Regions from separate parts of the Paenibacillus sp. 4624 genome, predicted to be linked through region 1. Evidence: riboswitches for the same ligand, from Rfam matches in the RefSeq annotation. Region 1 holds a riboswitch; each other region holds the start of a gene.
The links. A riboswitch is a leader RNA that binds a small molecule or an ion and turns the genes downstream of it on or off. The one in region 1 is predicted to bind cyclic di-AMP.

Region 1 (3,458 bases):
ATGGAAGGCTTCCTGAATATCCGTATCCCGGCGTGGTTGCGTAGACTGGTTACCCGACTGATCGCCATCATCCCTGCTGTCATCGTCACTGCTATTGCCGGTGAGCGCGGCACAGAAGAGTTACTGATCTTGAGTCAGGTCATCCTATCCCTGCAACTGCCATTTGCCGTCATCCCGCTTGTGATGTTCACAAGTGACAAAAAAAGCATGGGGCCTTTTGCAAACAAACTGTGGCTCAAAACCGTTTCCTGGATTATCGCGGCTATTATCGTTGTCCTGAATGTGTATTTAATCATCCAGACCATCATGCTGTTCTAAGCTTATATATAAGTCAAACTAAGGATGTTTACACTTTCACTCCGTTACTGTGTAAAAAAACTTGTTCAACTTTTTATGTATCATAAATTTTAAAAAAGGCTGATGCGCCCACGGTATTCACATACCGGGCGAATCAGCCTTTTCTATATAAGTTGAACTAAAGATTTTACACAGTCCACTCCGATGACAGAAGAACCTGGCGAGTAGCCGTTATCCCCTCTAAATCCACTGATTTAACTAGATACTCACAAGGATTCTTTAGCATCGTTATCAGGTAGTAGCAGGGGTAGAAGTTCATCGAGCGACTCAACCGTCCAGTCTGCACGCTCGCCATCCGAAAGCTCTGGCTGGAACCTTCCGTACCCCTGCAAAATACGAATGGTGCGTAAGCCCAAACTACGTGCTGGCATAATATCATTGTCGATTCGATCACCAATCATAACCGCTTCTTCGGGCAAGCATTCAGCCTGCTTCAGAGCAACTGCATACAACTCCGGATCAGGCTTGGACACCCCTTCTTCTGCCGAACAGGCCAAAACATGAACGTATTTACGAAGTCCGTAGCTCTCCAGCCTTGCTTCAGTCCCAGGACTCTGATTCGCAATGATGCCAATACGATAATGCTCCGAAAGCTGTTCAAGCACCTTGGTTGCAGAAGGAAACGGTTGCTCCAATTCTTTATGGAATTTCAGCTTGTTCTGAATCTGAATGCGGTGGTCTTCATCATGAATATATGTACGTATGGCTACTTTCATAGGCCACTGTTCATAATTACGGTAACAGGTAGCAAACAGTTCTCGTACCGCCTCAATCTTTACTGGATAGCCGTAATCATTAGCCTCACGAACGAACTGCCCAATAATATCATCTACTGGCTCCCATTCATCCACCAGCGTATCCCCCACATCAAAAAACAACCACTTCAATCCGGCAATATCCGGCACGCTGATTCCTCCTCGTAAGCTACAGGTTACCCCTAGCTTCTATACTACCGTACAGTTTCCATAAAAAAAGAAGACTCACGACAAGCATGAGTCTCCTCAAATTCCGTTAGTCTATACCTGCAATTATAACAGGCGTCCTACCTGGGATCAATGTCAATCACAAGCTACTCACTTCAGCTTCCGGTTTATTGCAACTATTGAGAAGGAACCCAACTTCTCCATTCAGTGAATACACAATTTTATCCGCGCCCATTCCACGATAAATCCCTTTAGGATGGCTCTGCTCCGTGATCACACACAAGGACTTCGATGTCCAGGAGCGACAAATTTGAAGATAGCGACATGTCAAGTTCAAACTGTTCTCAAAAATAAACACATTGCCTACACTGCCTTGCGGCAAAAACCATTTCTCAGCAGCTGCTGTATTCATACGGATGACGTGTTCTACGCCAATACGGCGAAGTTTGCGCTCCTCATCAGCACTGTTCGTCAGAACGGCAAATGGCATTTTTTTATACATCAGCAATTTCACAAATTTACGTCCTGCTTCATTTGGAGCGGTTACCAAAATCATCTCTTTATCCATTCTTTGTTCCTCCCTTGGCGTGAAAAGACAACAAAAAAGAAGCGTGGGGACCAAGGCCTCCGAAACGCTTCTTAAATAATCCATGACAAATGCGCCATGAACCAGCGTGCGGTTTGTTGCCTCTCCCTTTAACGCTTACGAGGTTAGCTGACGGATTCGGGCGCGAGAGTCGCCCTATTTCCAGCTTTCACCGGAAAATTCACCCCATGAATGTCTGCTGCTGTCATACAGCCCATTCTGTTGGTTCCCCCGTTTTCCACCCACAATGAATGGAAACTCAGCGATTAAAACATCGTTCGTACATCTTGATTATAAGACCGATCGATATTATCGTTTGTTTCGTTTTTCAGGTACAATTTAATTAAAATTCAAATTACGCTATGAATCATACACCCGTGCCATGATCATGTAAAGTGCATACAGATCACCGAATCGCCAGATTTCCGGCAATAACCAGCGATAATAACGCTTACAATAAGGTTATACGCCATCCCTCTCTTCCAATCTATCTAATTCTCAACCGCACAAAAATTGATTCATATATCTCTTATCCATTTGGGACTCCAGCAAGTTAATGGTTATAACAACGGTAAACCAAAATAAATTTTGCATTATTTAATTGTTTAAAATATAATAAGTATATTAAGAATAAAAGGATGGAGGCTTTCCCCATGTCAGTTTATGATTACAAAGTAAACACCCTCCGCGGACAAGAAATTGAGATGTCCCAATATCGCGGCAAAGTGTTGTTAATTGTGAATACCGCAAGCCAATGTGGACTAACACCTCAATTCAAGGGATTGCAAGAGTTGCAGGATAAATTCCAGGATGCACCGTTCGAAGTACTTGGTTTTCCAAGCAATCAGTTCGCGCAGGAAAAAGGATCTTCCGACGATATTGCTGAATTCTGTCAGATGAATTATGGCGTAAGCTTCCCTATGTTTGAAAAAATTGACGTCAATGGTTCCAGCGCTCATCCGCTCTTCCAGCACATTACGAAAGAAGCACCAGGCTTGCTCGGTTCCAAAGCCATCAAATGGAACTTCACCAAATTCCTTGTCGATCAAGACGGTAAAGTTGTGAAACGATATGCTCCACAGACTACACCGGATAAAATCGAAGAGGATATTCAGAAGCTGATTAACAAATAAAATGTAGACGTTCGAACGAACAAAAACAAGCCACCTACAAAGCAAAGAGCCCGACACTGCTCAAGCTTTTAGGTGGATTTTTTACCCCCTCTTTTGAGGCACATCCTTAATAATTCGCCCTTGTTTCGATGTGACAACAAAAAAAAAGAAGCTCTCCATCACGGAAAGCTTCCCACGGTAACACTTCATAATAATGCGGTCGAGAGGACTCGAACCTCCACGGGCGTACGCCCACTACCCCCTCAAGATAGCGTGTCTGCCATTCCACCACGACCGCATGTCGTAAATTATCGGCAACAGAATTGATTATACCGGATTCTCAAACAAAAGTAAAGCATTTATGATTCACTTTATTATTTTTTTCATCACAATCGGATTTACTCTAATTCTAAAAAACCCCTTTTCCATTCCAATCTCCCCCCTGCAAAATGTAGTCATATTTCCTCGAAAAACACATAT
Region 2 (3,458 bases), on a different contig from region 1:
GCTATCAGTTGTTCAGTGAGCCTCGTCAAAGTGATCTTAGCATTTAATGGTGGGGTACTTCGCATGACGGATCTGAATTTGATAAAAACAATAAAATCATGCAAAGAGAATTTTTCGATAACAAAATGTTTGGAATTACCATCAAGATCAGGCATATTTGCGACACACGCGAGAGAAGATAGGTACAGTGGAACAATTCGCTGTATTTACAGCCGAAAGGGTGTGCTGCAAGCCATGACATTAATGAATGATAAAGTTCATGCTTATAAGGATCAGATTGGCGCGTTAAGTGATGTTCTCCCGGAAGTGGTGAAATCGTACCATGAATTTACGGGCGAATGCTTCCAGCCGGGTGTGCTTGATGCCAAAACGAAGCAGTTAATTGCGCTAGGTATCGGTTTGTTCGCCAATAACGAAGTCTGCACGTTCTATCATGTAGAGGAAGCAAGGTCAAAGGGAGCGACCGATCAGGAGATCATGGAGACGGTAGCTGTCGCAGGAGCTGTAGGGGGCGGACATGCCTTGTCACAAGGGGCAATGCGTGTGCAAAAGGCGTTGCATTAGATTCTGATTTTAACATCAAAAAGGAGGTCTCGGGTTAAACCGGAACCTCCTTTTTATTGTTGCTGCTTATGTCGGTGTGAAATGGACTTGCTAGAAGTCTGCTTAGATTTTACCCAACATTTTATTATACATAAATTGGCCTGTCACCCGTCTTGCGGTTACATAACGATCACTGAAATACGGATTGGACAACTTGGTGACGCTGACACCTTTGCTGCTGGAAGCATGTGCGAATTGACCTCCGCCGATGTATACTCCTGTATGTGAGATGCCTCTACCTGTTGTGTTGAAAAATACCAAATCTCCTGTTCGAATATTTGCTTTGGAGACAGGTGTTCCGGCTTTGGCTTGTTGTTGCGATGTGCGTGGCAATTCAATGCTGTATTTGTTAAAAAGATATCTCATAAACCCGGAACAATCGAAGCCAGCCATGGTTGTGCCGCCCCATTTGTACGGGATACCTGTCATATTGTTAACCACCGTATTAATTGTGCTTGCCTCTGTGCTTGTTGCCCCGGATGTAAATAGTACAGCAGCTCCAAAAATAGAAATGATCAGTTTTTTCAAAATCAATGTTCTCCCTTCGATGCCTACGGAGTTAGCTAAGGGTTCGGTAGAAGGTTCCCTATATTTCCTATGTATAAGAATAATTCACCCAAAATGGTTCCCCCGTTTTCAATCCTGAAACTCGGCAAATGAATAATTAAGTTTTTGTAACTATTTGAAACTATATTGCATAAATGCGTAATTGTCAAACCCATTTAAAACACTTCATTTAGCCTCAATGTTAGCGGAATTCTCGATTTTATAGAGAAATAAGTCGACTTTAACGGGAATATTGTTTACAAAAAAGTAACTATTTTTTCGTCCTTTTTTTGAAAAGATCAGGAAATGGATTTTGGTCTGAATTTATATTGCAATATAAGTAATTTATTCTATTATTATGATTTTATTATAACTAGATTTGCAACAAATAAAAGTCAGATGAGAAGGAGGAATATCCATGTCTGCCTCGTTTGCAAATGCAAAACCTGAAATTGAAAGCGCTACTAATATTATTGAGAAATTGTATAGGGAAAACTATCTCAGTATGAAGCAAAAAGCATATTACATGACTCACGATGCATCTACTGCAGAGGACTTAGTTCAAGAATCTTTCGTCAGACTTTTCGATAAAAAGCAAACCTTGCTTATGCTTGCCGCGGATCAACAATATTGTTATATGGTGCGAACCGTCCACAATGTAACTCTCAATTATGTAGAAAAACAAAAAAAGAAAAGGCGATGGATACATATTTTTAACAACGAGAACGACATGGATAACATATTAGACGTATCACCAATTCCTGAACAATGCTATGAACGAAAAGAACAATCTAAATGGATGGAACAATTGCTGAAGTCATTACCCAGACGTGATCAACAACTTCTGCGTAACAAATATTTACTTGGTTTGGCTGATAAGGAAAGCGCACATCTTTTAGGCTTAGCCGAAGCTAACATATCAACTTCAGCTAACTACTCATTTACATCTGGTCCAATCGGGATCACAAATCCAATTGTTGAGAATCCGAATAATCCTAAAAATGTAACGATTAAATTATCTTATAAAGGCGCTGGGATAGGAGTAACGTTCCCGTTAGGTTCTAACAATTCAATATCTAATGGTTCCAACGCCTCCTGGAGATTAAATAGACAATACACGGACTTCCTAAACAAAAATGGTTCAGAGTTGGATGCTTATTATTTGGAAGGCACAACGAATATCACTGGAGCAGGAAAGACAACTTCAGTTTCCAGTAGTGCCACGGTGAAGATCGGTGCACTGTACTATTTCGGTGATATTCCTGCCCAAGATGTCGTATTTACGGATTCGTTCTCGATTCCCTCATTTACGGCTTCTGTAGTCAGTGAATAAAACATATATTGCAAGAATAAAAATGAATAAGTGTTTAGAATGAGAAGTTCAAGAGGCTGCTGGAGAGCAGCCTCTAAAGCTTGTGAGTTAATGTATTAAATATGACTTGGCTATTTCGAGGAGGTTATTCACGATGAGAAAAGCGCTAATTATTATCTTGGTCGTCTTTACGGCTGTAATGACAGCGAGCTGTTCAACTGATAACAAAGAAGCAGCAATGAACGAATTACGTTTGCAGCAACAGGGAACATATAGTGGCTATGTATTTTGGAACGTGGATTCAGACTTGACTACGTTGAACAAACAGTTATTAGGAATTGTAAATACAGATGAAGTGATGTCTTCCCTTCGTTTCAGCAAGCTGAATTTTATAAGTATGGGGGATACGTCGCAAAAGTATAATTATGTAAAAATGTTCGATATTGATAAAAGTCCAACATTACTGATCTTTGACACAGAGAAAATGATTCTTAAAACCAATAACTTCGAGGATATTTATACATTAGCAAATAAATTAAAACAAAAATAAAAAAAGAGTTTATTTAATGAATAATCTATATAGTCCTGTTGCAAATATTGACAAAATTTATTTTTTCGCATAAATTGATTTTGTGACCATATTTTGGTTTTAAATCATTTTTATTGTTCTATATGTAAATTAATGATTTATGGGAGGTGGAAGAGCTACAATTGAATCGCTCATAGTGAACATAAAACAAGATAAAAGATATGACTATATAGTAGGGAGGAGCGTGTTGTTTAGTGAAAGCCAAAAAATTAGTAACATTTGTACTGGCGTGTTCTATGGTATTCTCCGTAGCAGGAATGGCGGCACTTCCTGTACCAACGGTATCGGCAGCTGATGCATCTGGCACAACGGCGAGTATGTCCGATATCTTAAAAAATCAGCGCCCGGATGGAGGCTGGAGAAAAGATTACAGTCAGACGTCAGGTGAATGGGCCAAATCAACGATCG
Region 3 (3,458 bases), on a different contig from region 1:
TTCACTTATCCAGACATTTAACTTTTGACTTGTTACCCGGAGAGTTCTACACTATTTTTTTATTCAAATGTTCATCCATTAGTCTCTCAGCAGTCAGCACGATCTCATCGATCTGCACTCGTGTAATGCTGTCAAAATGAATGCCCATAATAACAGTTACCGTAACTTTCAGTTGCAGAGCCGCTTTGCGAGCAAGACGCTCACATAGTTCTTGTTCCTTATGTCCCGGAATATGTACCGTCGTTCCACTAACCCGATCATGGTCAACATAGAATGTAGCTACAGCCCCAATATGAGCTTTACCACCCGTAACCAGAAATACCTTGTCCTGCCCTGCCTCGAAAACCTCTAAACGAATCGACTTCAAATCATATGTACTCATCGTCTCTCCACCTATCCTTCTCTATATGTTATATATGGTGGAATTATGGCTTTCATGACCTGATGATGCAATGAAACTTCTCACACACGCATAAAAGAAGCATGCAGCGGGCATACCATAGAGAACGCAATTTTGAAAAAAGGAGGCCGTTAACATGCGAATACGCCTCGTCTTGCTCGCACTCGTTACCATTATATGTTCTGGGGTTTATACAGCTCCTTTAGCCCCTGCTCCTGTGTCTGCTGCTTCATCGGAGGAACCTTCTGCAAACCCCAGTGATACACCGGCTTCTGACTCAGGTGTTAGAGAAGAACAGTTGACTCTAGGCCAACTCCGGCAGAAGTACGCAGATACGTTCAAAACCAATGGCCCTTCCACCAAACAAGTTGCGCTGACTTTTGATGATGTGCCGGATCCGAGATTTACGCCGCAGGTACTTGATGTATTAAAAAAATATAAGGTTCGTGCCACCTTTTTTGTTGTCGGCAGTCGTGCAGAGAAACACCCGGACTTGGTGAAACGTATGGTGAAAGAAGGACATATCGTCGGTAATCACAGCTACAATCATCCTGAATTCAGCAAGTTATCGATGACTGCCTTTCGCAAACAAATAGTACATACCGGCGATATTATTCACCGCCTGACGGGATATACGCCCAAAATGATTCGTCCTCCATATGGGGACATTAACGAAGAACAGTTGCGATGGGCTGCAAAACAGCACTACAGCATCGTGAATTGGAATGTGGATTCTCTCGATTGGAAAGGACTAGACAAGGAAAAGGTAAAACATAATATTCTGACCGCGGTGAAACCTGGTTCCATCGTATTACAACATGCTGGTGGCGGTACAGGTTCGAACTTGAAAGGTACAGTAGAGGCTTTGCCCGAGGTTATTGAGGAATTGCGAAACCGTGGGTATGAATTAGTTACATTGGACGAGATGCTTAAACTTCCAAAAGAAAAACAATAAGTAATAAAACAGGGTGTCTCTCTACGTAATCATGAATCGTGCCTATCATGATTACGCAAGAACACCCTGTTTATGTTAATTCTCTATTCAACTCATCCCCCATATACAGACAGGGGAGGGTTTAAGCCTTATTTTAAAATGTACAACTCAATATCCTGAAAACCAAACGAACTAACAAACTGTTTGCTCCCAGGGATAAAGATGTCAATGCGATTTCCCTTTATTGCGCTACCTGCATCCAAAGCCGTTGCTACGAAAGCCTGTTTCGGCAATCCAGGGTGCGTATGACCTGTCACCAACACCTTGGTTCCAAAAGGAATAATCTTTGGATCCACTGCGATCGTGCCGAGTTCGAGCGGGTTGCCAAAATAATCAACGGGGCCCCATCCACCGTTCTCGGATGCATCCGCGGAATACGCTGTTGCTTTAACATTCAGCGTTTTGCTGTAGTCAAACGTTTTTCCCCAAGCCTGTACAACTTTATTATCTGTATTCACATCCAGGCTTGCAGCAGTAACCGTTTTTTCCTGCGACTTCGCTTGAACCGGTGCCGCTTCTACTTTGTTTTCGTTACCTGGGATTGTAATTTTCAAACCACCATAGATGTTATAAGGTGAGATGTCTTTATTCGTTTTAATCAATGTGTTCATGTCAACGCCGTATTGCTTAGATAAGGTGAAGAAGGTATCCCCTTCTTTGGCCACATGAACGGAATCCGCGTGAGCCGGGACGGCTTGAATGAATAGAATGGATGTCAGTAGTGCGATGGCAGTTTTGGCTAAACGTTTCTTGTTATACATGGTCTTCCTCCCTCATGATGCCTGCGAAGTTAGTTGTCGGATTCGGATGGAGGAGCCCACCCTATAGGCTGTACGTGACACGCTGAAGCATTATGTATTCCTAATTCACCCCAAGCAGCATATTTCTGATATGCCTTCATATGTCTGCATTGTTACATCCCCCGCACTTCCGCTTCGGAAGTTTCGGCAGTCTTGAATATATCACAATTTTGTAACCTAAAGATGTAGTAAATGTTTCCATTTGGCGTTTTAATTCAATATACAGGTAACAGAAAAGTTACTTTTTCGGCTCTACCTTTTCTGCAAACAACAAAAAAGCGTTACCGGATCTTTCAATCCGATAACGCTTTTATTCTTTGATTCTATATAAAGAATGGGATGAATTAAAGTACTTTTGCAAGAAAGTCTCGAGTACGCGGATGTTTTGGTGCTCCAAACACTTCATCCGGGGTACCTTCCTCAACGATGACACCGCCGTCCATAAATAGAATGCGGTCACCCACCTCACGCGCAAAACCCATCTCATGCGTTACAATGACCATCGTCATTCCGCCTTCAGCAAGACGTTTCATGACTTCCAATACCTCTCCAACCATCTCCGGATCAAGGGCCGATGTAGGCTCATCAAACAGCATCACATGCGGCTGCATCGCGAGCGCTCTTGCAATGGCAATCCGTTGCTTTTGTCCACCGGACAGCTGGTTCGGATATACATCTTTTTTGTCCGCCAAACCGACTGTCTTTAGTAGATCCTCGGCAATTTTGTTAGCCTCATCCGTGGATTGTTTTTTCACCTTGATCGGAGCAATCGTGATATTTTGCTGAACCGTTTTATGAGGGAACAGATTAAAGTGCTGGAACACCATGCCCATCTTCTCACGTGTAGCATTAATATTATGCTTGGGATCAGTAATCGATACACCTTCGAAATCAATCTGTCCCGATGATGGTTGCTCCAGCAGGTTCAGACAGCGCAAAAATGTACTTTTTCCCGAACCCGAAGGACCAATAACTACAACGACCTCACCTTTGCCAATCGTCACGTCAATGCCTTTCAGGACATCGTTTTTACCGTATGATTTGTGTAATTGTCTAACGTCTATCACTTGCACCCAACTTCCTTTCCAATCGTCCGAGCAGCTTGGACAGAATAAATGTCATGACAAAGTAAATCGCTGCCGCAATAATGAACGGGTTCAGACCCTGGAACGTAAGATTTTTGACTACACTTGCCTGATACATAATATCCACCATGCCAATGACGGAAATAATCGATGATTCTTTAATGATCGTTACGAACTCG

Region 2: another riboswitch for cyclic di-AMP. It lies ahead of ABIE27_RS11925 (C40 family peptidase); the one in region 1 lies ahead of ABIE27_RS22080 (hypothetical protein).
Region 3: another riboswitch for cyclic di-AMP. It lies ahead of ABIE27_RS09235 (3D domain-containing protein); the one in region 1 lies ahead of ABIE27_RS22080 (hypothetical protein).

The regions. Positions count from the first base shown of each region.
Region 1 is NZ_JBNDJR010000010.1:183,840-187,297, reverse strand. It holds gene ABIE27_RS22090 (Nramp family divalent metal transporter) at 1-318, shown strand, start outside; gene ABIE27_RS22085 (HAD family hydrolase) at 564-1,262, opposite strand; gene ABIE27_RS22080 (hypothetical protein) at 1,420-1,848, opposite strand; cyclic di-AMP (ydaO/yuaA leader) riboswitch at 1,966-2,141, opposite strand; gene ABIE27_RS22075 (glutathione peroxidase) at 2,520-2,999, shown strand; tRNA gene ABIE27_RS22070 (tRNA-Leu) at 3,194-3,276, opposite strand.
Region 2 is NZ_JBNDJR010000004.1:336,447-339,904, reverse strand. It holds gene ABIE27_RS11935 (hypothetical protein) at 1-47, shown strand, start outside; gene ABIE27_RS11930 (carboxymuconolactone decarboxylase family protein) at 235-564, shown strand; gene ABIE27_RS11925 (C40 family peptidase) at 667-1,131, opposite strand; cyclic di-AMP (ydaO/yuaA leader) riboswitch at 1,137-1,268, opposite strand; gene ABIE27_RS11920 (RNA polymerase sigma factor) at 1,568-2,482, shown strand; gene ABIE27_RS11915 (hypothetical protein) at 2,616-3,011, shown strand; gene pelA (pectate lyase) at 3,245-3,458, shown strand, end outside.
Region 3 is NZ_JBNDJR010000003.1:351,557-355,014, reverse strand. It holds gene ABIE27_RS09245 (hypothetical protein) at 47-382, opposite strand; gene ABIE27_RS09240 (polysaccharide deacetylase family protein) at 537-1,355, shown strand; gene ABIE27_RS09235 (3D domain-containing protein) at 1,484-2,155, opposite strand; cyclic di-AMP (ydaO/yuaA leader) riboswitch at 2,158-2,354, opposite strand; gene ABIE27_RS09230 (amino acid ABC transporter ATP-binding protein) at 2,539-3,261, opposite strand; gene ABIE27_RS09225 (ABC transporter substrate-binding protein/permease) at 3,248-3,458, opposite strand, start outside.